3 regions of the Ferdinandcohnia sp. SAFN-114 genome follow, and region 3 is predicted to be linked to each of the others. Evidence: a T-box and tRNA genes for the amino acid it is inferred to sense, from the RefSeq annotation. Region 3 holds a T-box; the other regions hold tRNA genes.
The links. A T-box is a leader RNA that pairs with one kind of tRNA and senses whether it is charged. The one in region 3 lies ahead of argS (arginine--tRNA ligase), so its partner is inferred to be a tRNA-Arg.
Positions count from the first base shown of each region.

Region 1: it has a tRNA-Arg gene. The T-box ahead of argS (arginine--tRNA ligase) is inferred to sense a tRNA for this amino acid. The anticodon was not compared.
Region 2: it has a tRNA-Arg gene. The T-box ahead of argS (arginine--tRNA ligase) is inferred to sense a tRNA for this amino acid. The anticodon was not compared.

Region 1 is NZ_JBPFDQ010000076.1:17,311-24,685, reverse strand. It holds gene mgfK (gluconeogenesis morphogenetic factor MgfK) at 1-750, shown strand, start outside; gene whiA (DNA-binding protein WhiA) at 790-1,731, shown strand; gene ACR65M_RS20385 (HPr family phosphocarrier protein) at 1,879-2,136, shown strand; gene clpP (ATP-dependent Clp endopeptidase proteolytic subunit ClpP) at 2,181-2,771, opposite strand; tRNA gene ACR65M_RS20375 (tRNA-Arg) at 3,031-3,102, shown strand; gene ACR65M_RS20370 (hypothetical protein) at 3,391-3,567, opposite strand; gene rpoN (RNA polymerase factor sigma-54) at 3,767-5,071, shown strand; gene ACR65M_RS20360 (glutaredoxin family protein) at 5,097-5,339, shown strand; gene ACR65M_RS20355 (sugar-binding transcriptional regulator) at 5,634-6,653, shown strand; gene gap (type I glyceraldehyde-3-phosphate dehydrogenase) at 6,711-7,375, shown strand, end outside.
Region 2 is NZ_JBPFDQ010000055.1:7,827-15,201, forward strand. It holds gene ACR65M_RS17145 (hypothetical protein) at 1-23, shown strand, start outside; gene ACR65M_RS17150 (DUF4181 domain-containing protein) at 34-387, shown strand; gene ACR65M_RS17155 (nuclease-related domain-containing protein) at 920-1,915, shown strand; gene ACR65M_RS17160 (DUF1801 domain-containing protein) at 2,111-2,533, shown strand; gene ACR65M_RS17165 (VOC family protein) at 2,628-2,996, shown strand; gene ACR65M_RS17170 (hypothetical protein) at 3,175-3,318, shown strand; tRNA gene ACR65M_RS17175 (tRNA-Arg) at 3,477-3,550, opposite strand; RNA gene ssrS (6S RNA) at 3,676-3,870, opposite strand; gene ACR65M_RS17185 (DUF3231 family protein) at 4,108-5,115, shown strand; gene ACR65M_RS17190 (NUDIX domain-containing protein) at 5,378-5,869, shown strand; gene ACR65M_RS17195 (AraC family transcriptional regulator) at 5,893-6,747, shown strand; gene ACR65M_RS17200 (VOC family protein) at 7,156-7,375, shown strand, end outside.
Region 3 is NZ_JBPFDQ010000079.1:14,433-21,807, forward strand. It holds gene lplA (lipoate--protein ligase) at 1-967, shown strand, start outside; gene ACR65M_RS20755 (fatty acid--CoA ligase family protein) at 1,139-2,692, shown strand; gene ACR65M_RS20760 (enoyl-CoA hydratase) at 2,821-3,597, shown strand; gene ACR65M_RS20765 (MGMT family protein) at 3,646-3,951, shown strand; gene argS (arginine--tRNA ligase) at 3,980-5,665, opposite strand; T-box leader at 5,707-5,994, opposite strand; gene ACR65M_RS20775 (M48 family metallopeptidase) at 6,158-7,375, shown strand, end outside.

The sequences.
Region 1 (7,375 bases), on a different contig from region 3:
GATTTATTTCAACATCGGTTTGCCGGTGGGAATGGATTATCAGGTCATTCCCTGGGGAACTTGATTCTTGCGGCAATGACTACAATTACCGGGGATTTTGTTCACGCAGTTGGTGAAATGAGTAAAGTCCTCAATGTAAGAGGAAAGGTCCTTCCGGCGGCAAATAAAAGCGTCATTCTACATGCTGAAATGGAGGATGGTACTGTTGTTTCAGGAGAATCCAAGATTCCATATTCGGGGAAAAAAATAAAGCGTGTATTTTTAACACCTAGTGATGTAGAACCTCTACAAGAATCGATTGAAAAAATACAACAGGCAGATATGATTATCATTGGTCCTGGTAGCCTCTACACCAGTATTTTACCGAATTTACTTGTACCCAAAATCGGTGAAGAGGTTTTAAAATCGAAAGCAAAAAAAGTTTATATATGTAATGTAATGACACAGGCTGGGGAAACGTTGAATTTTACAGCTAGCGACCATGTTCAAGCTTTGTACGATCATATGGGCGTCAATTTCATTGATACTGTTCTTGTCAATAATGGAGAGATTCCTGAGAATATAAAAGAAAAATATGCAAAAGAGCTAGCAAAACCTGTAGTTTACGACACTGAAAGGCTTTCTGCTTTAGGTTTAGCTATCATCCATGATAAAATTATTTCATACGATAATGGAGTTATCAGACACGACACTACAAAAGTAGCAAACCTGTTATACGATTTGCTCATTAAAAATAAAAAGGGTGATTGAGGGTAAATCACCCACTTTTAAAAAAAGGGAGGTGGAACTGTGTCATTTGCATCAGAGACGAAAAAAGAACTTACAAATTTAGACATCAAAGACTGCTGCGCAAAAGCCGAGCTTTCAGCTTTGATCCGAATGAATGGCGCACTTTCCTTCTCTAACCAAAAAATGGTGGTTGACATCCAAACGGAAAACGCCGCGATTGCGAGAAGAATTTATACACTTCTGAAAAAATGCTATAATGTAGGAGTAGAGCTCCTTGTTCGAAAGAAAATGAGACTTAAGAAGAACAATGTATATCTTGTTCGCCTTATTGAGGATGCAAAGGAAATATTAGAAGACTTGAAGATTTTTGAAGGCTTTTCATTAAGGCAGGAAATTTCTTCGGAATTAGTAGCGAAGAAGTGCTGCAAACGCTCCTATTTACGCGGAGCTTTTTTAGCAGGTGGCTCTGTTAATAACCCAGAAACATCCTCGTACCATCTTGAGATTTTTTCATTATATAAAGAACACAATGACTCACTTTGTGAATTGATGAACGTTTTTGATCTCAACGCTAAAACGTTAGAACGAAAAAAAGGTTTTATCACCTACTTAAAAGAAGCAGAAAAAATCACAGAGTTCCTAAATGTCATTGGTGCGCATCAGGCATTGCTTCGTTTCGAGGATGTTCGAATTGTCCGTGACATGAGAAATTCGGTGAACCGCCTCGTCAATTGTGAAACAGCTAACCTTAATAAAACTATTGGGGCATCGATTCGTCAGGTGGAAAACATTCGATACATTGAAGAAACAGTCGGCCTAGGCATTCTACCCGATAAATTAAGAGAAATTGCGGAGCTTCGCGTCGCCTATCAGGATGTCACACTTAAAGAGTTAGGCGAAATGGTAACATCAGGCCAGATTAGTAAGTCGGGCATTAATCACCGACTTCGAAAAATCGATGAAATTGCTGATAAGCTACGAGCGGGCCAATCTATAAAGTGAGCACATTGCTCACTTGGAGAAAAATAAAGCGTTATCATTTTTAAATAAAATATGAAACCTTTAGAGCTCAACCTACGTATTAATAGGAAATACTAAAAAAAAACACAACTTAAGAATGTACAGAAAAATTTGAGGAGGAAGAAACGAATGGTGGAAAGACAAGTTGAGGTTGCTTTAAGAACGGGGTTACAAGCACGTCCTGCAGCGATGTTTGTTCAGGAAGCAAATAAATTTTCTGCAGATATCTTTTTAGAGAAAGATGGAAAAAAGGTAAATGCAAAAAGTATCATGGGTCTAATGAGCTTAGCAGTTGGCAGCGGTACAACAGTTACATTAATTGCTGATGGAAATGATGAAGAAGCAGCGGTTGAAGCATTAACTGAATTTGTTCAAAAAGAAGCATAAAAAAATCCTCTCACGATTAGATGTGAGAGGATTTTTATTATTTCTTATTTATTGTCTTGTGGGAACATAACCTTGTCGATTAATCCGTATTCCATTGCTTTTTCAGCAGTCATGAAGTTATCGCGGTCAGTGTCTTTTTCAATAATTTCTAGTGGTTGACCAGTACGCTCAGCTAAAATTTTGTTTAGCTTATCACGTAGGAATAAGATACGCTTAGCCGCAATTTCGATTTCAGTTGCTTGCCCTTGTGCTCCACCAAGTGGTTGGTGAATCATAACTTCACTGTTAGGAAGCGCAAAACGCTTGCCTTTTTCACCAGCAGCAAGTAAGAAAGCACCCATAGAAGCAGCCATACCAATACAGATTGTAGAAACCTTTGGCTTAATGAACTGCATTGTGTCATAAATAGCCATACCAGCTGTAATCGAACCACCAGGGCTGTTAATGTATAAAGAAATATCTTTTTCAGGATCCTCAGCTGCTAAGAACAATAACTGAGACACAATTGAGTTAGCAACATTATCATCAATGGCACTTCCAAGCATGATAATACGGTCTTTTAATAAACGTGAGTAAATATCATAGGCGCGTTCTCCACGGTTTGTTTGCTCAATAACTGTAGGGATTAAATTCATTTAACTTCCTCCTTCAAAACAAATTAAAAACTTTACTACTATGTATTTCCATCATACAATTAAGGTCAGTAAAGGTCAAACAATTCGCTTTACTAACTTATCTTATTCTACAAACATTTATGACATACCTTTATCGATGTGAAAAAAACTAAATTTGATACGTATACCATCATAACCGAATTGGAGTGTTTTAAAACATACATCTTGCAATCAAATGCGTTCTAGCCTATAATGATGAGTGCAGTTTCTATTCAGACATGCCCTCGTAGTGTAGTGGATAGCACAAGAGATTCCGGTTCTCTTATCGTGGGTTCGAATCCTGCCGAGGGCGCTAATGAAGAAAGGACCAGAGTAAAATCTGGTCCTTTTTGCGTATTATGGTATTGGTACCTTTTTTCGTAAAATAGTTGAGGGGGGACACAAACGCATGAATCGTACCCTTACGAGCCGGAAATCGAGCCAAAAGGGAACACAATCGTGCTAATCGTACCCTTACAAGTCAGAAATCAACCTAAAAGGTAATGTAAACGCGAATCATACCCTCATCAGCAAACAATCAGACTACGTTGGCATAGATATCCCCCGCCCATCACGTCGCCAAAATTCCAACTCCAAATCGCTAATTATCCTTATACCCTAATGTTCCTTCGTACACATCCTCGTCAACTGGGTTCACAGCCCACATTGTTTGAATGGGATCAAATTCAATTGCGAACTCTTCGTTGTTTTTCGCTTTTTTTGCTTCATCCAAAGTCCCCGTCACCGGGCCGGTATACATAATCTCATTTTTTTTCAATTCAAATCACCTCTTTAAAGTAGATTCTTTCAAAAAATGAATAAAAATGCGTGCTAAAATTTAACTTTTTCGATACCATAGAAGTAAGCTAAAATTAGCGATAGAACCTCTTCGATAAAATGAGGTTGTTCATTACAATAAGAAAAGTAAACGCTTCCATTTAATACAACTCAGGGGAAGGGGGAAAACGAGAGTGAATATGCAAACTGGACTTTTTCAACAGCAATCATTAAAGCTAGTCATGACAAAGGAGCTAACTCAAGCTATAACTCTTTTACAATACTCTTCTTTGGATCTGACTAAATTTCTAGAAGAGCAAACATTAGAAAATCCCCTAATAGAAGTAAAACAAACGGATTTTAATAGAGTAATGAAATCAAAGGTCAAAAATGAATCCTATACAAATCCGATTGACTATATTGGAAAAAAAGAAACAACCCTTTATGAACATTTGCTTACACAACTTTCATATATGAAAGTGAACACCGAAAAAAAGCGAACGATGGAGTATATAATTCAACTTTTGGATAGCAACGGTTATCTGTATTTTCCGGAGGAGGAGATTGCAAAGGACCTTAATACCGATACAGAAACCATCGAAAGTGCAATTCACTATATTCAAAGTCTAGATCCGATTGGGGTAGGGGCAAGGTCCTTACAGGAATGCCTACTTCTACAACTCAGGAAATTGCCAAAGCGGAATAGTCTTGCTGAAACAATTATTCAGGACTATTTTGAAGAATTCGCAGAAAAGTCCTGGAAGGAAATCGCAAAGCAACTTGATGTAAAGCTCTTTGATATTCAACAGATTTTTGACTTTATCCAAACTCTTCAGCCGAGACCAGGTGCAGCTTTTCATGGAGGAGAAGCACAATATATTGTTCCTGACTTTGATATTCAAGTTGAAAATGGTGCTGTCATCATGAACATGCACGATTCATATTTACCAAAGGTTTCGTTGAATCTTCAGTATTACCAACATTTCATACAAGAAAAAGATTCAAAAACTAAATCCTATCTTCAAGAAAAAGTGGACCAGTGCCAATGGATTATGAGAAGTTTGGAGCAGAGAAAACTCACCTTACAAAATGTCATGAACGAAATCATCAATCGCCAACTGGACTTTTTTCTAAAAGGACCAGCTCATCTAAAACCGCTTATAATGAGTGATGTTGCACAAAGTTTAGACATTCATGAATCAACTGTAAGCCGTGCAGTAAAAGATAAATTTGTGCAAACTCCATTTGGTATCTTCGAAATGAAATATTTCTTTAGTCGCAACATCCAGACAACGGGTTCAACCGACACGTCATCAACTCAGGTTAAGAACGTTTTAAAAGAGTTGATTGATGAGGAAAATAAACAAAAGCCTTTGTCAGACCAGGATATTGTCAGTATACTTAAGGAGGAGCATGGTATTCTTGTGTCCAGAAGAACAATTGCAAAATACCGTGATCAATTAAATATACCATCTTCATCGAAGCGAAAAAGATACAGCAAGTAGATTGGAAGTGTAACAGTTGAGACGCATTCAAGTCACCATGTATTCAAAAGATAATTGCTCCCTTTGTACAAAAGCGAGGCGGGTTATCGAGGAATTAAGTGAGGAATTTCCATTAGAACTCAATGAGGTTGATATTTATAAAGATGATGAACTTCTTGAAAAATATCAAATCATGATTCCGGTTATCGAAATTGACGGAAACGAAGTGGAGTATGGGATTATCCATAAAGAAGTCATTCAAGAGTATCTAAGTAAATATTTAAAATAATCTGACTGCCTAAAAAATAGGCAGTTTATTTATTGCATTCTTTTAAAAGTACTGGTACTATAGAAAATGTAACACGGCGATATACAAACTTTATTCAATACTGAATAAAGTATGCCTCCGGCGGATGCCACAGATTTTCAAAGGAAATTTTTCGAGCAAGCACGAAAAAATCTGGGCGCAAATACGCCAAGGCGTATTTGATTTAACGAGTTGTTTTTTTTTACTGTAAGCGGGACATAATATGTCACAGCGGGACAAAAACAGTCCCTTATAGTAAAAAGGGGAAATGAATAAATGAGTTCGATTATTGAGGTACAACAAAAATTATTACCTGATTTACTAGAGGTTATGCAGAAACGCCATGAGATCCTCAAATACATACGACTTATGCAGCCGATTGGAAGAAGGAATCTTTCTACGAGTCTTGGTCATAGCGAACGTGTCCTCCGTGGTGAAGTTCAATTTTTAAAAGAACAAAACCTTGTTGACTTTAGTACGGCTGGAATGAGCTTAACAAGTGAGGGTGCTGAACTATTAAAGGACCTTGAGGATGTCATGAAGGAAGTTTTAGGTTTACGGGTTTTAGAATCACAGCTTAAGGAAAAGTTAAAGATAAAAGGTGTAATTGTCGTTTCTGGCGATAGTGACACAACTCCTTGGGTGAAAAAAGAAATGGGGAGAGCTTGCGTTTCAAGAATAAAACAAAGGCTTTCTGGAGAAAATATCGTCGCAGTTACTGGTGGTACAACCCTCGTTGAGGTCGCAGAAATGATGACCCCAGATTCGAAAGGGCGAAGTATATTATTTGTTCCAGCAAGAGGTGGACTAGGAGAACGAGTAGAAAATCAAGCAAATACCATTTGCGCAAAGATGGCCGAAAAAGCTTCTGGTGATTACCGTCTCCTCCATGTACCTGATGTTGTGAGCAATGAAGCGTATCAATCCTTTGTGGCCGAACCATCGATTCGGGATGTCCTGAATTTGATTAAATCGTCAAGTATGGTCGTTCACGGAATAGGAGACGCTATTACAATGGCTAAGCGGCGTAAAACAGATGAAGAGGACATGAAAAAAATCATTGAATCTCATGCAGTCGCAGAGGCTTTTGGGTATTATTTTGACGAAGATGGGAAAGTGGTCCATCGGGTTCAAACAATTGGCATCCAGCTAGAAGGTCTGAACGCAATTCACGATGTGATTGCCGTAGCTGGTGGAGCTTCGAAGGCAACAGCCATTCAAGCATACTTAAAGCAGGCGCCTGAGACACTGTTAATAACAGATGAAGGTGCAGCGAAAGAGTTAATAAAGGGGTAAATCAACCTCTTAAATAATATTTTTTTAGGTTTCACATACAAAAGGAGGAAATCAAAAATGGCAGTAAAAGTTGGTATTAATGGTTTTGGACGTATTGGTCGTAACGTATTACGTGCGGCTCTAAAAAATCCAAATGTTGAAGTAGTAGCAGTAAACGATTTAACAGATGCAAATATGTTAGCACATCTATTAAAGTATGATACAGTTCATGGTGTTCTTAATGCAGAAGTATCTGTTAATGGAAACAACCTTGTTGTTAATGGAAAAGAGATCTTAGTTAAAGCTGAGCGCGACCCAGCTCAACTTGGTTGGGGAGACCTTGGAGTTGAGGTAGTTATTGAATCAACTGGTCGTTTCACTAAGCGTTCTGATGCAGCAAAACATATTGAAGCTGGTGCAAAGAAAGTTATCATTTCTGCTCCTGCAACTGATGAAGATATTACTATCGTTATGGGTGTTAACGAAGATAAGTACGATGCAGCAAGCCATGACGTAATTTCTAATGCTTCTTGTACAACAAACTGTTTAGCTCCATTTGCTAAAGTTCTAAATGAAAACTTTGGAATTAAGCGTGGTATGATGACAACTGTTCACTCTTACACAAATGACCAACAAATCCTTGACTTACCACATAAGGATTACCGTCGTGCTCGTGCAGCAGCTGAAAACATTATCCCAACATCTACTGGTGCTGCAAAAGCTGTTTCTCTAGTATTACCTGA
Region 2 (7,375 bases), on a different contig from region 3:
GTGTGAATCTACGGAGAGGATAAGGTGTAATCTATGATTTTCAAATTGATCATTCTTGTTTTGGTGGTAATTTTGGTGGGTACTGCCGGCGAAACGTATATAAGAAGAAGGTTTAATATAGAAAAAAGAAGCAGGATATATGGCTGGATCAATAAAGTTCAGGCGAGCATTGAAATCGTACTATTTCTCGTGTTTATTGTCGGGCTTTGGTTCTTGATAAATCATATTTTTTTCTACATGATTGGTTTCTTTACCGTTCTTAATTCTCTCCGCGCTTTTATGCACTGGAAATATGAACCCGAAAAGAAGCACCATATCCTTTTTGTGTATGAATTAGTACTGTTAATGGCAGTTTGGGCTGTGGCATATTGGTGGATTTTTGGGTGATTTCAGGTATTAGCCATAAAATAAAAATAACGGCCATAAACTTTTTTTATTGGCCGTATTTTTGTGCTAACGGCTATAAAAGTTTAATAAAAGCCATAAATTGTCCCACGCTGAAAAGATTAATTAATTTTAGGCTGTTTTCGCAAACTTTGTTGTTTTTATATCGTTGACTTCCGCTTCAGGTGGACGCTTTCCGCGGGCGTGGCTTGAGCCTCCTCAACGAAATGTGGAGGCGGCTTGCACAGAAACGAGAAAATTGGCCACTCCGACAAAGAGGCGTAATTTGCCTCTGAAGGAGGAGTTGAAATTTCTCGAGTTTCTAGCCGCTACAACTGGACAAGTCGCTGCCGCTCCTGCGGGGTCTCAAGTCTCACGCTTTTCCCGCTGGAGTCGCCACCTTACGCTCCAACCAACTTGGTTTGCAATTTATTAACATAAAGCAACAATCTTTTAGAAAAGAGCCTAATTTTAAAAGGATTTAAAGGGATTTTGTCGAAAAAAACATTATCAAATCATAAAGGAGTTAGAGTTAATGAGGAAAAAAGAGTTAGAAATCCCTTTACGCATTAGAAAACTTGAAGCCGAACTAAAAAGATTACCGGAATCGCACCCAAAATATCAGGAAATTAGCGATGAATATGGCCGAAGGATGTCCGGTTATCGTGGTGAACAATCCTTAAAGTACTATTTGTCCTTTTTAAAAGAAAAAAATTACTCCATCTTCCACAACCTGCGTCTTCCTGACATCTCCGGAGAGCACTTTTTTGAAATAGACTTACTTCTAACCAGCCCCACATACCAACTAATCATTGATGCTAAACATTATCGCGGAGAATTATATTTTGACGGTAAGTTTGACCAACTGATCCAAACCTACAAAGATACGAAGAAATCGTACCACTGCCCGGTTGCCCAAATCAACAGGCACCAACTACAGCTAAAACGACTCCTCGAAACCTTTAAATTACCCAGCCCCCCAATTGAAAACTTAGTTGCCTTCACAAATCCCAATGCTATTATTGATGCCAGCAAAGACTTTAAACACTTTCATAAAGTCATAAAAAGCCCAAGTTTTCTTTCGAAAATAGATTTGTTTGAGAAGAGGAATAAGCAAGAAATATTGGATAAAAAACAACTTCAAAAAGTGTCAAAACTACTTTTAAAGAAACATACCCCACATGATCACGACATACTCGCACAATTCGGGATAAAAGAGCATGAACTCATTAAGGGCGTGCGATGTCCTAAATGCAACAAGATTCCAATGGAACGAACGCCCAGGTCGTGGCGCTGTACAAAGTGCAATTATACCTCTAAGACAGCTTATCTGAACTCTTTGGTTGATTATTCGCTTTTAATCGGGAACACAATCACAAATCAACAACTACGTGATTTCTTAAAATTGCCTACTCGTTCAGGTGCAAAAACAATATTCAAGTCATTAAATTTAGAGTATAGGGGTGATCTGAAGGCTAGAGTATATATCATCCCTGACGATTTTGAAAAAATCCTTAAAGAATTTGAGTGAAAATAGGGTTCGTTTAGTATTTATGGCTAATAATATTTTTTTATGGCTGATAAACAAAATTTATGGTCAATAATCAAGAAATATGGCCGATAATTAAACTTTATGGCCAATAGTTCCAAAAAGCAGGATTCCCCACCCCACGTCTCGAATGAATGAAAAATGTCAATCCTACATACTATCAAGGAGGTCTAAACCATGTATGAATTAAAAACAAAAGAGAATGACGCAAGTGTCATCGAATTTATTGAAAGTGTTGAGAGTCCGAAGAAGAAAGAGGATGCTTACAAATTATTAGATATTTTCACAGAAACGTCTGGATACCCGGCAAAAATGTGGGGGCCGAGCATTATTGGTTTTGGATCTTACCATTACAAATATGCCTCCGGTCATGAAGGAGATGCGCCACTTGTTGGATTCTCACCACGCAAAGCAAAAATTAGTCTGTATTTTGCACCTGGCGATACAAAGCGTGAGGAGCTTCTCGAAAAGTTCGGCAAGTACACAACTGGAAAAGCGTGTGTCTACATTAATAAAATTGCAGATGTCGATGTTGATGTACTTAAAGAGTTAATTACCCAATCCATACAATTTTTAAAAGAAAGGTATCCTGAAAAATAAGGTAAACTTATATCAATACATAAAATTAATCAAATATAGTTATCCCTCGAAATGAAGTACGATAGAAGTAACACATATTAAAGAGGCGATAAAAATGACTTATACCATTAAGGCAATTGACCACATTCAACTTGCTGCGCCAAAAGGCAGTGAAAACCAGGCACGCCATTTTTACGTAGCCATTTTAGGCTGCAAAGAAGTCGAAAAGCCAGAGACTCTTCGAAAAAACGGCGGTGCTTGGTTTACGTTTGGAACTGTGCAAATTCACATCGGTATCGAGGATCCGTTTGCTCCCGCCAAGAAGGCACATCCAGCATTCGATATCGAAAACTTAGAAGCCTTAAAACAACATCTTCTTAACAACAAAGTGGAGATAATTGATGACAACAACTTGCCGGGTGCAAATCGATTTTATGCGCATGATCCGTTTGGCAACCGCCTAGAATTCTTAGAATGGAAGTAGAGTTGAACCAATGAAAAACCAGTTACTCAATCCAGTTCCCGAAAAAATTAGACCTTGAACTACAAGACATCCTCGAACGAATCAGCAGTTCGAAGCCACTGCAAATATATGAATGAACGACAAACTGATTGCCCACACTATGGCTAATGTAGAATTTTCCATAGTGGAGGTGGTCAGTTTGCCTAAGGATACGAAAAATGAAAGCCTAGAACTTTCTTCAAATGATGCACTTCGCGGGAAGCCCTATCTCGATATCGATCGCACTATTATCGAGGGAGTTTCAGCGTATGTGAATAAAGAAACGAAAACAAAAGATGTATAGGGGCTTAAAGCCTCTTTTTGTTTTTTAAACGTAAGAGGAAAAAGTGAGTAGAGTCCAACAAGATAAAAAAAGGATGTCCCCTGAAATGAACCGTAAATGTTAGACACTCCAATCTAACGTTTACAAGGCATTTCACCCCGGACATCCTTTTAATTTAGCGTCCCAGATAGGAATCGAACCTACGACCTACAGCTTAGGAGGCTGTCGCTCTATCCTACTGAGCTACTGGGACATCATATAAAAAAATAAATACACTACAGTAGTTAATTATAAAATTAATTGCCGAAAAAGGTCAAGACATTGAAACGACAAATAAAAAATCCACTCTCCTTTTGGAAAATGGATTAGCATGAAATTGGAAAAGCCACAATTGCCGTAATACGCTAAGAAAGTTTAAAACCACCACTCCTCAAAGTGGGTGTTTGCAGAAACATTCCTGTATGTCCTTCAAGTCGCCATGGACGAAGGCCTGCCATTCCAGCTTCAATGTTAAACTCCCTATTACAGTTCAAAGGTTAAACTTTATTATGATTACGTACAATGTAGCTTGTATATGTATACTACATGATTGAAACGACGAAATCAAATGTAAAAAAAATCCAAAGTGTTGAATTTTGTCGTTGTCTTTTTCGGTCGGAAGCAATTGTTGTTAGAAATAGTAGTGAAATCAACAACATCTATAGTAAATAGAAAGAATTTTTGTCGAAAAAAATTTGAGAGCCTGTGATTTTTGAATACATTCGCTCAGCTTGAAAATACTATATAAAAAAAGTGATGAGGAGTTATGCAATGAAACCAACTAATGAGCAACTTACTTCGGCAGAAATGGGTAAGCTGTGGGCGGTCTACATGGGGAACTCAATGGCCATTTGCGTGTTAACCTATTATCAAAAACATTGCCAGGACCCTGATATTATGGAGATTCTTAAAAAAGCAAAAAGCCTCAGCGAAAAAATAATAACTGGAATTACAGAGATATTCAAAAAAGATAATTTTCCAATACCAATTGGATTCGACGTTAAAAAGGATGTTAACCTAGAGGCACCTAGATTGTTTGTAGATGAATTTTACCTTCATTATTTAAAGTATACTGCTAAGGCAGGGCTTAGCCTTTACTCTACTGCGATTCCTATGATGATACGGAAAGACGTTAGAGAACTTATTCTTACTATCGACCACAATACAATTCAATTTTTAGTTGCTCTAAATGAAATTCTAGAGAATAAAGGTTATTTAACAAAACCACCAATCATCCCAATCCCTAAGGAAGTAAGTTTTGTGGAAAAACAGAGCTATCTAGCTGGATTCCTTGGTGACGCAAGACCGCTACATGCTTTAGAAATTGCACACCTTCAAGATAATCTTGAAAACAATGTAGCAAGTAAAGGGCTATTGATTGGATTTAGCCAAGTAGCCACTCATAAAAAAGTAAGAGAGTTTATGCAACGCGGAGTGGAAATTACACATGATCATATTAAAGATGCTAGGGAAAAATTAAATGAAAATAATCTACCAGGGCATCCATTACTTGATGATTTAGTGGAACCATCATCCATCCCTCCTTTTTCAGACAAGTTGATGGTTTTCCATAAGATTGATATGTTCTCAATGAAGATTCGGTCTTATGCTAACGCAATGTCAACAAACGGTAGACGAGACCTTGGGATGATGTATGGTAAGTTCATTATCGATGTAGGAAAATTCGCAGAAGATGGCGCAAATATCATGATCGACGAACACTGGTTTGAAAAACCACCACATGCTGTCGACAGGAAAGCACTTCTTGATGACCGATAAAATGAAAAAGTCAGGCAACCATAGCCTGACTTTTTTATTTAGGTAACGTAATTTCAAAAGCTCGATTATTCCCCTTTTTGCTTTTTCAACTAGTTTGCTAATATTCAAATCCTGTCCTCCTTTCTTCATTAGTTAGAGAAACTAGACATCCAAAACGTTTCAAATTTATTAAAAGGATTTTAGTATTTATTATCGAAATACATATAAATCTTATCATTTTTAAAAAGGGCGGAAGAGAAAAATGCCGGAAACACATGGCAATATGTTTAAGATTAGACAAGCGGTCGGAGCAATCGTTTCTAGAGACAATCACTTGTTACTTGTACATAAAACAAAAATAAATACTCGAATAGGTACAGAAAACATAGATGGCGAGTGGGATTTTGTTAAAGGAGGAATCGAAGATAGTGATGTATCGCCAAGAGATGCAATCCTCCGTGAATTGCAAGAAGAAACAGGCTCGACCGATTTTTTGATCATTAAGCAGTTTGATGAAAAAATTAAATTTAAGTTCCCTGAAAAAATGAAAAAGAAAATCGGATATGATCGCCAGGAAACCACAATGTTTTTAGTTGAATTCACAGGTGCCAATTGCGACTTAGCTCCTGTAGATAAAGAAATTGCAGACCTTCAATTTATTCCGGAAAAAGAGGTCGGCGACAAACTTACTCACGAAGATACAAGAAGCTTTTTTATGAAAAATCTGTCTCAACAAAGCACAAAAAGACAGGATGGAAAAATGTGTGACAAGTAGAATGAAGGTAAGGAGTGAGGGAAATGAGTTGGCTAGAATCATTACAGAACGCAATTGATTATATGGAGGATCATCTGCTTGATGATGTCTCGATTGAGGAGATAGCGAGTCATGCAAATGCATCACCGTTTCATTTTCAACGGACATTTTCGATTCTAACAGACATTACAGTGGGTGATTACCTCCGCCGACGCAGGTTAACATTAGCAGCTGAAGAACTATCGAGAACAGACACAAAGATTATTGATCTAGCCTACAAATATTGCTATGACACTCCCGAGGCTTTCACAAAAGCCTTTCGGAAACAACACGGTGTAACGCCAAGCGATGTCAGAAAGGGGATTGGAAAGCTGCAATCATATAGCCGCCTGGTCATTCAGGTGAGTCTGAAAGGAGCAGATCCAGTGAAGTACCGAATTGTAGAAAAGGAAGGATTTAAAGCAGTTGGGGTGAAACGACAGTTTTCATGTGTGAATGATGAGCATCTTATGATGATCCCGAAATTATGGGATGAAGTGAATTCCGATGGTACCTGCGATTCATTAATTCCACTAATGAATGGCGAAACAAACGGAATATTAGGTATTTGTGTTAGCGAGCCAAATACCAGAGCAATCGATTATTGGGTGGCAGTGGAAAACAGAGATGGCGCATCAGGAAAGTACGACATTTTAGACTTACCAGCTTCAAAATGGGCCGTATTCGAGGTTCACGGCGCGATGCCACACGCGATGCAAGACGCATGGAAAAAAATCTACTCAGAATGGTTTCCATCAAGCGGGTATACGTATGCAGGGACTGCTGAATTCGAACTATACCCAGAAGGAAACGCAGCAGACCCCAATTACTACTCAGAAATTTGGATACCAGTAAAGTAAAGAGATAGCCCCAAGGAGATTCCTTGGGGCTTTAAATGTGGGGTAATTTTCGCTAGTGGCAGTAAGTTGGCGATTAGCGGCAGTATTTTTGGAATAGTGGCAGTATTTCCGAATTAGTGGCAGTAACCAAAAGGTTATAGTCCTGATTAAGTGAGTGATTCCTGAAAAAAACATGTCATCGCGACCACTTATGGCTGTTAATCGAAAAATATGGCTAATAAATAAAATTTATAGCCAATAAAATGAATTTATAGCCAATAATTAAAACTTATGGCTGTTAACCCAAATTTTTCGAAACGGCCTCTTAGCCCACAACCAAATACAATTAGACAGAAATTTCGGAAAAACATATAATGGAAATATCTAAAATACATATAACGAGTAAACGTTTAAGTAAGGAGGGACGAAATGAACTTAACACATATTCGTCTGTTAGTAGATAACTATAAAGAATGTTTCTTATTTTACCGAGACACATTAGGTTTTGAAGTTTCATGGGGGGATAAAGAATCCAATTATGCTGATTTTACTGGAATTGGTGGAGCGAAGTTGGGTCTTTTTGAAAGAAAACAAATGGTGGCTGCGATCGGTACTGAATATGTACCACTTGTAGAAAATCAGGACAATT
Region 3 (7,375 bases):
AATACATGATCCACAAATTAACTTAGCCATTGAGGAGTATGCACTTAAAAATTTAGACATAAATGAGACTTACTTATTATTTTATATAAATGCCCCGTCAATTATCATTGGAAAAAATCAGAACACAATTGAGGAAATCAATACGCAGTATGTAGAAGACAATGGTATTAAAGTAGTGAGGCGCTTATCAGGTGGCGGAGCTGTTTACCATGACTTAGGAAATTTAAATTTTAGCTTTATTACGAAGGATGACGGAGAAAGCTTCCATAATTATAAAAAGTTTACGGAACCAGTAATTGAGGCATTGCATAAGCTTGGTGTAAATGCCCAATTAAGTGGCAGAAATGATATCGAGGTGGAAGGAAGAAAAATTTCAGGAAACGCTCAATTTTCAACAAGAGGTAGAATGTTCAGCCACGGAACACTAATGTTCGATTCAGAAATTGACCATGTAGTATCAGCACTTAAAGTGAAAAAGGATAAAATAGAATCGAAGGGGATTAAATCGGTACGAAGCAGGGTTGCTAATATAAGTGAATTCCTAAATGAAAAAATTACAATTGAGGAATTTAGACAAATGCTGCTACGCTATATTTTCAACACCGATGGTGATATTCCTGAATATGTCCTAACAGAGAAAGATTGGGAAAACATACATGAAATTTCAAAAGAACGCTATCAAAACTGGGATTGGAACTATGGAAAGTCCCCAAAGTTCAATTACCAGCATACTCATCGCTTCCCTGTTGGTTCAATTGATGTGCGATTAGAGGTACAAAAGGGAATGATAGAAAACTGTAAAATTTTTGGAGATTTCTTTGGTGTGGGTGATGTAGAAGATATTGAAAAACGTTTAATTGGAACAAAATATGAAAAAGCGGAGCTCGAGAAAGCATTAGAGAATGTTGATATCCAGCATTATTTCGGTAAAATTACGAAAGATGATTTTATCAATTTAATTTATTAAGTACATGACGAAAGCGGATTAGATTCATACAATCTAGTCCGTTTTTTATAAAAATATGCAATACCATCTTGATAGAAAAACTTTCTTTCAATATAATATATTTAGAATTTTATTTTTTGTCAATAAATGAATGACTATTCATTCATATTGTTGGCTGAGGGAGGGAGAAAATTGAATCTATCATCACGACTAGGGGAAACAGCGCAGAAATACTTCGACAAACCAGCATATATTTTTCAAGGTAATGTAAGTACATATGCTGAATTAGATGGTGCAGTTACAAAGTTTGCAAATGGCTTGGAGAAGCTGGGAATTAAAAAGGGTGATCATATTGCTCTAGTACTGGGCAACACTCCACATTTTGTTATTGGATTTTACGGTGCTCTACGTGTAGGAGCAACAGTTATCCCAATTAATCCGATTTATACTCCTGATGAGATCGGATATATTATCAATAATGGAGATGTAAGGGCTGTCATTATGTTGGACTTGCTTATCCCACTTTTTGAAAAGATGAATGAACACCTTCCGAAAGTTGAACATCTCATAGTTTGCGAAACACCACAGGGTACAAATAGTGGAATCGATATCACAAAACTATCAATCTGCCCAAAATTGAAATCGTTTACAGAAGTTGTTAGCTCAGGTGAACTCTCATTCGTTAGACCAACTCTTGAGGATGACGATATTGCCGTAATTTTGTACACATCTGGTACAACGGGTAAACCTAAAGGAGCAATGCTGACCCACATGAACTTGTACAGCAATGCAAGGGATGTTGCGGAATACCTGAAAATTTCTGAACAGGATAGGGTTATTACAACCTTACCGATGTTCCATGTTTTCTGCATGACAGTCGCATTAAATGCACCATTAATGAGCGGCGGAACAATGTTGATTGTACCAAAGTTTAGTCCAAAGGAAATATTCCAAGGCGCAAGCGAGTATCAGGCAACAGTATTTGCGGGTGTACCAACGATGTATAATTTTCTCCTCCAATATCCTGAAGGAAATCCTGAGGACTTAAGCTCTTTACGCCTATGTATTTCAGGTGGAGCTGCAATGCCTGTGGCACTTTTAAAGAGCTTTGAGCAGAAGTTCAATGTTCTTGTATCTGAAGGTTATGGATTATCTGAAGCATCGCCTGTAACCTGCTTTAATCCGTTAGATCGGCCACGAAAACCAGGCTCAATTGGAACAAACATTGTAAATGTTGAGAATAAGGTTGTCGACGAAAATGGTGAGGAAGTTCCTTGTGGTCAGGTAGGAGAATTGATTGTTCGTGGCCCAAATGTCATGAAGGGCTATTATAAAATGCCTGAAGAAAGTGCTGCAACATTACGCAATGGCTGGCTTTATACAGGTGATTTAGCAAAAATGGATGAAGAAGGCTATTTTTATATCGTTGACCGCAAGAAAGATATGATCAATGTTGGTGGATATAATGTTTATCCAAGAGAAGTAGAAGAAATACTTTATAATCATCCTGGTGTTGTTGAGGCTGCTGTTTTTGGTGTGCCAGATCCGAATATGGGTGAGGCAGTTCTCTGTTATGTTGTGAAGAAGGAAGAAGATTTAAAAGAAGAGAATCTTCTAGATTATTGTCGTGAGCATTTAGCTAAATACAAGCTACCTAGTAAAATCGAATTCCTAGAAGAACTTCCTAAAAATACGACCGGAAAGATTCTCCGTCGTGCATTAAAGGATTTAGTTACAAACAAATAAGGTAGAGAGCAGGTCAAACGGCCTGTTCTTTTTAGTATGGCGACAATGATAAAAATTGTTAAAGGAATTTTTTAGTTTGAAGCGAAATAGGATGTAAGCGATATTACTATTTTAGAAGAGGTGGAACTATGACTACAGTTTTATACGAAGTTGAAAATCATGTTGCAACTGTCACATTGAATCGCCCAGAAGCGTTGAACTGCTTTAATTATGAGATGCTTAAAACACTTGATGAGGTTATCGAAGATATTCGTACAAATGCCGATGTTCGCGTTGTTATCATTACTGCAACAGGTGAAAAAGCATTTAGTGTGGGTGCAGATTTAAAGGAACGAAAAACATTAAATGAAGCACAGGTTAGAAGAAACGTATATAAAATAGGTCAGGTTTTTGCTAGTATTGGAGATTTACCACAGCCAACTATCGCTGCAATCAATGGCTATGCATTTGGTGGTGGAATGGAGCTTGCACTGGCCTGTGATTTCCGAATTTCGGTTCAAGATACACAGATGGGGTTGACAGAAACAAGTCTAGCAATCATTCCTGGAGCCGGGGGAACGCAACGACTTCCCCGCCTTATTGGTGAAACAAAAGCCATGGAACTAATTTTAACTGCAAAACGAATTAGCGCCGAAGAGGCGAAAGAATACGGGATTGTATCAAGTGTAGTTTATCGAGACGAACTAATGGAAGCTTCCATGAAACTAGCAAATGAAATGTTAAAGAACGGTCCTCTTGCCTTACAACAAGCTAAATTTGCTATTAAGCAAGGATTGAACACTGACCTGCACACAGGCTTTAAGATTGAACGCAAAGCGTATGAAGTAATTATCCCAACGGAAGACAGGGTGGAAGCACTAGCTGCCTTCAATGAAAAAAGAAAACCGAACTATAAAGGGAAATAAATATAGTAAGTTCACAATAAGTATTTCTAGTGTAAGGACAAAGTTAAAATGAAACCATTTACGGAAAATGTTATTAGAATCATTACGCAAATTCCACCTGGACAAGTTATGACTTACGGACAGATTTCAAAACTCGCTGGAAGTCCAAGAGGCGCTAGGCAGGTTGTGAGAATCCTTCATTCGATGAGTAAGAAATATAACCTTCCTTGGTTCCGGGTTATCAACTCCAAGGGTGAAATTGCAATTGCAGATGAGGAAACACGTGCTGCTCAAGCCATTTACCTACAGGATGAAGGGATAGAGGTTATTAACGGCATTATAGATTTGAAAAAATATCAGTATCATCCAGAATAAGAGCCCGGGACACAAGGTCCTGGGCTAACTACATTTCTTCTGGAGCTTTTACTCCTAGCAATCGTAACCCTTCTTTCAGTACGATGGTAACAGAACGTACCAATGCAATCCGATCGTTCATTTCTTCATCCACATGAAGAACCTTTACATGACTATAATACTTATTGAATTCTTGAGAGAGCTCTATTACATATTTTGCAATTACTGAAGGCTCATACTGCTGCATACTTCTTTGGATGGTTGCCGGGAAATCCATCAGAAGCTTCACAACTGACCAGCTTTGCGAATCGGAAAGTCCATTTGTTATTTCTCCTGAAACCTTCGCCTTTCTTAAAATAGAGCAGCCTCTTGCGTGAGTATATTGAACATAAGGTCCTGTAGTTCCTTCAAATTTAAGCATTTCCTCTAGTGAGAATTCAATATTGTTAAGTCGTTCATTCTTTAAGTCATGGAAAATGATTGCACCCAAACCGACCATTTTCGAAATTTCATCTTTGTTATCGAGACTGGGGTTTTTCTGTTCAATGTTTTGCTTTGCGAGCTCGATTGCTTCCTTCATAACATTTTCTAACAGAACTATTTTTCCTTTTCGAGTCGACATTTTCTTTCCATCTTTGAGGATGAAGCCAAATGGAACATGGACCATATCGTTTGCCCACTGATAACCCATTTTTTCAAGTACTAGAAAGATTTGTTTAAAATGCAAGCTTTGCTCATGTCCTACTACATAGATTGCTTTAGCAAAATGGTAGTTATCTTGACGATAGATGGCTGCTGTTACATCTCTGGTGGCATAAAGGGTTGCACCGTCAGATTTTTTTATTAAACAAGGTGGTAGATTTTGTTCAGATAAATCAACTACCTTTGCCCCTTGTGACGGTGTCAAAAGATTTTTCTTATTTAGCAATTCAACAGTAGTCTCCATTTTGTCATTATAAAAGGCTTCTCCATTAAAGGAATCGAATTCTACATCTAGCAGGGAATAAATACGTGAAAACTCCTTTAATGATTCCTCTCTAAACCAACGCCATAGGTTTAAGGCTTCTTCGTTTCCTTCTTCAAGCAATTTGAACCACATTCTTGCTTCAGCCTCAAGTTGAGGATTTGTCTGGGCTTCATCGTGGAAACGAACATAAAGCTGTAGCAACTCCGTTATCGGGTTTTTTCTAACGGCCTCATCATTACCCCAAAGTTTATAAGCTACAATGAGTTTTCCAAATTGTGTACCCCAATCTCCAAGATGATTAATCCGGAGCGGCTGATAGCCACATTTCTCGACAATCTTGGCAAGCGAATTTCCGATAACAGTTGAACGCAAATGCCCCATTGAAAAAGGCTTTGCGATATTTGGTGAGGAAAAATCAATGGTTATTGTCGCTCCTTGACCAAAGCTGTGGCTTCCGTAATTAGACTCTTTGGCAAGAATGGTTTGAAGAATATATTTGCTTATTTCCTGTTTGTTTAGAAAACAGTTTACATATGGCCCTTCTGCAACAACCTTTTCAAAAAGGGAGTCTTGAATTAAAGGTGCCATTTCCTGTGCAATAACAGCGGGTGATTTTCGCAAGTGCTTTGCAAGTGCAAAACAAGGAAATGCTAAATCACCTTGTTCCTGAAATTTTGGTTTTTCAATAAGTTTTATTACTTCTTCAAATGATAAAACAGCTTGTAGTTGCTTTGATAACGCTTCGGCATACATTTGTATAACATTCATTATCTAACCTCCTTTAAAAGTATAAAAAAATCCCGTCTCTTAAAAGAGACGAGATTTACCCGCGGTACCACTCAAATTGTTCACGATGAACCTAACTTAGTAAGTAACGGGTTCCCCCGGCACACCCTACTAAAGGATGTTCAAAAGAGTCGGTGAAAATGACAGATCAAATTACTTCGTCCTTTTCATCCTTCTTTTTGAACTACACTATAAAAGTTTCAGGTGGGCTTCTCAGAAGTGCGGTTCATCTTGACTTCACCATTGGGCTTCCACCATCCCCAACTCGCTATCGGTTACATCAGGACTACTCTCTTCATCACAGAATTTCGATTATATTTCATTCATGATAACTAATTATGGATTAGAAATCAATGAGTTTTTTATACGCTTATATTGTCAAAAATGAAGATATGAGGAAAGTCATTGTTCTATCTGGCCCTACTTTTAACTAAAATACTAGTAAGAGGGTTGTACATAAAGGGGGACAGCATAGTGAAAAAAGTAATTGGATGGTCACTTGGAATTTATCTCATCTTTGGTTTATTTATAGCGTGGTATTTATTTTTTGGAGCAAATACGGACATACCTGAGCAGCTGAAAGGAAGTCCAGCGGACCCACAAACATTTATGAATAATCGTGAGCTTTTACTAAGTGAAGAGTATTCACAAATTAGAAACCTTTTGTTTTTCCTGTCAGTACCGTTTGAATGGCTGATTTATATACTTGTTCTCGTGATTGGGATTTCAGCAAAATTCCGTGATTGGTCAAAAGTATCAGCAAAGTTTTCGATCCTACAAACAGCGATTTATTTATTTTGGCTTTCCTTGTTGGTTGAAGTATTATCATTTCCACTATCATGGATTAGCTACAATGTTTCAAAAACATATAATATTACTGTACAGACCACTCAAAGCTGGATGAAGGACCTATTAATTGATTTTTGGGTGAATTACGCGTTAATGATTGTAATTGTGGGCGTCTTGTTTTGGTTGATTCGAAGAAATGAGAAAAGATGGTGGTTCCATGCATGGCTTCTATCAATCCCATTCTCCATGTTTCTCATGTTTGTACAACCAGTTATTATAGACCCACTTTACAACGATTTTTTTCCATTAACCAATAAAGAGTTAGAAACAAAGATTCTGGAGATGGCAGATCGTGCGGAAATTCCTGCAGACCATGTATTTGAAGTGAATATGTCCGAAAAAACAAATGCCCTTAATGCATATGTAACCGGAATAGGGTCTAATTCGCGAATTGTGCTTTGGGATACAACACTTCAACGTCTAAGTGAAGATGAAATATTATTTATTATGGCCCATGAGATGGGGCATTACGTGATGAAACATATTTATATTGGAATTGCTGGTTATTTGCTATTAACCTTAGTTGGACTCTTTATGATTAGTAAGCTTATGTCTTTTATGGTAAGAAAATGGGGTCAACTGTTTAAGATAACAAGTGTAAAAGATATTGCCGTTCTTCCAGTGTTTCTATTGTTAATCTCTGTTTTAAGTTTTGTTTCAGACCCAGTTTCAAATGCTGTTTCAAGACACCAGGAAAAGTCAGCTGATTTGTACGCTCTTGAAATGACGGAGGATAACAAGGCAGCAGTTTCGTCCTTCCAGGAATTATCAAAGGCTGGTCTAAGTCAAGTGAATCCACCATTCCTAGTGAAGATGTTTAGATATGGACACCCAACAATGCTT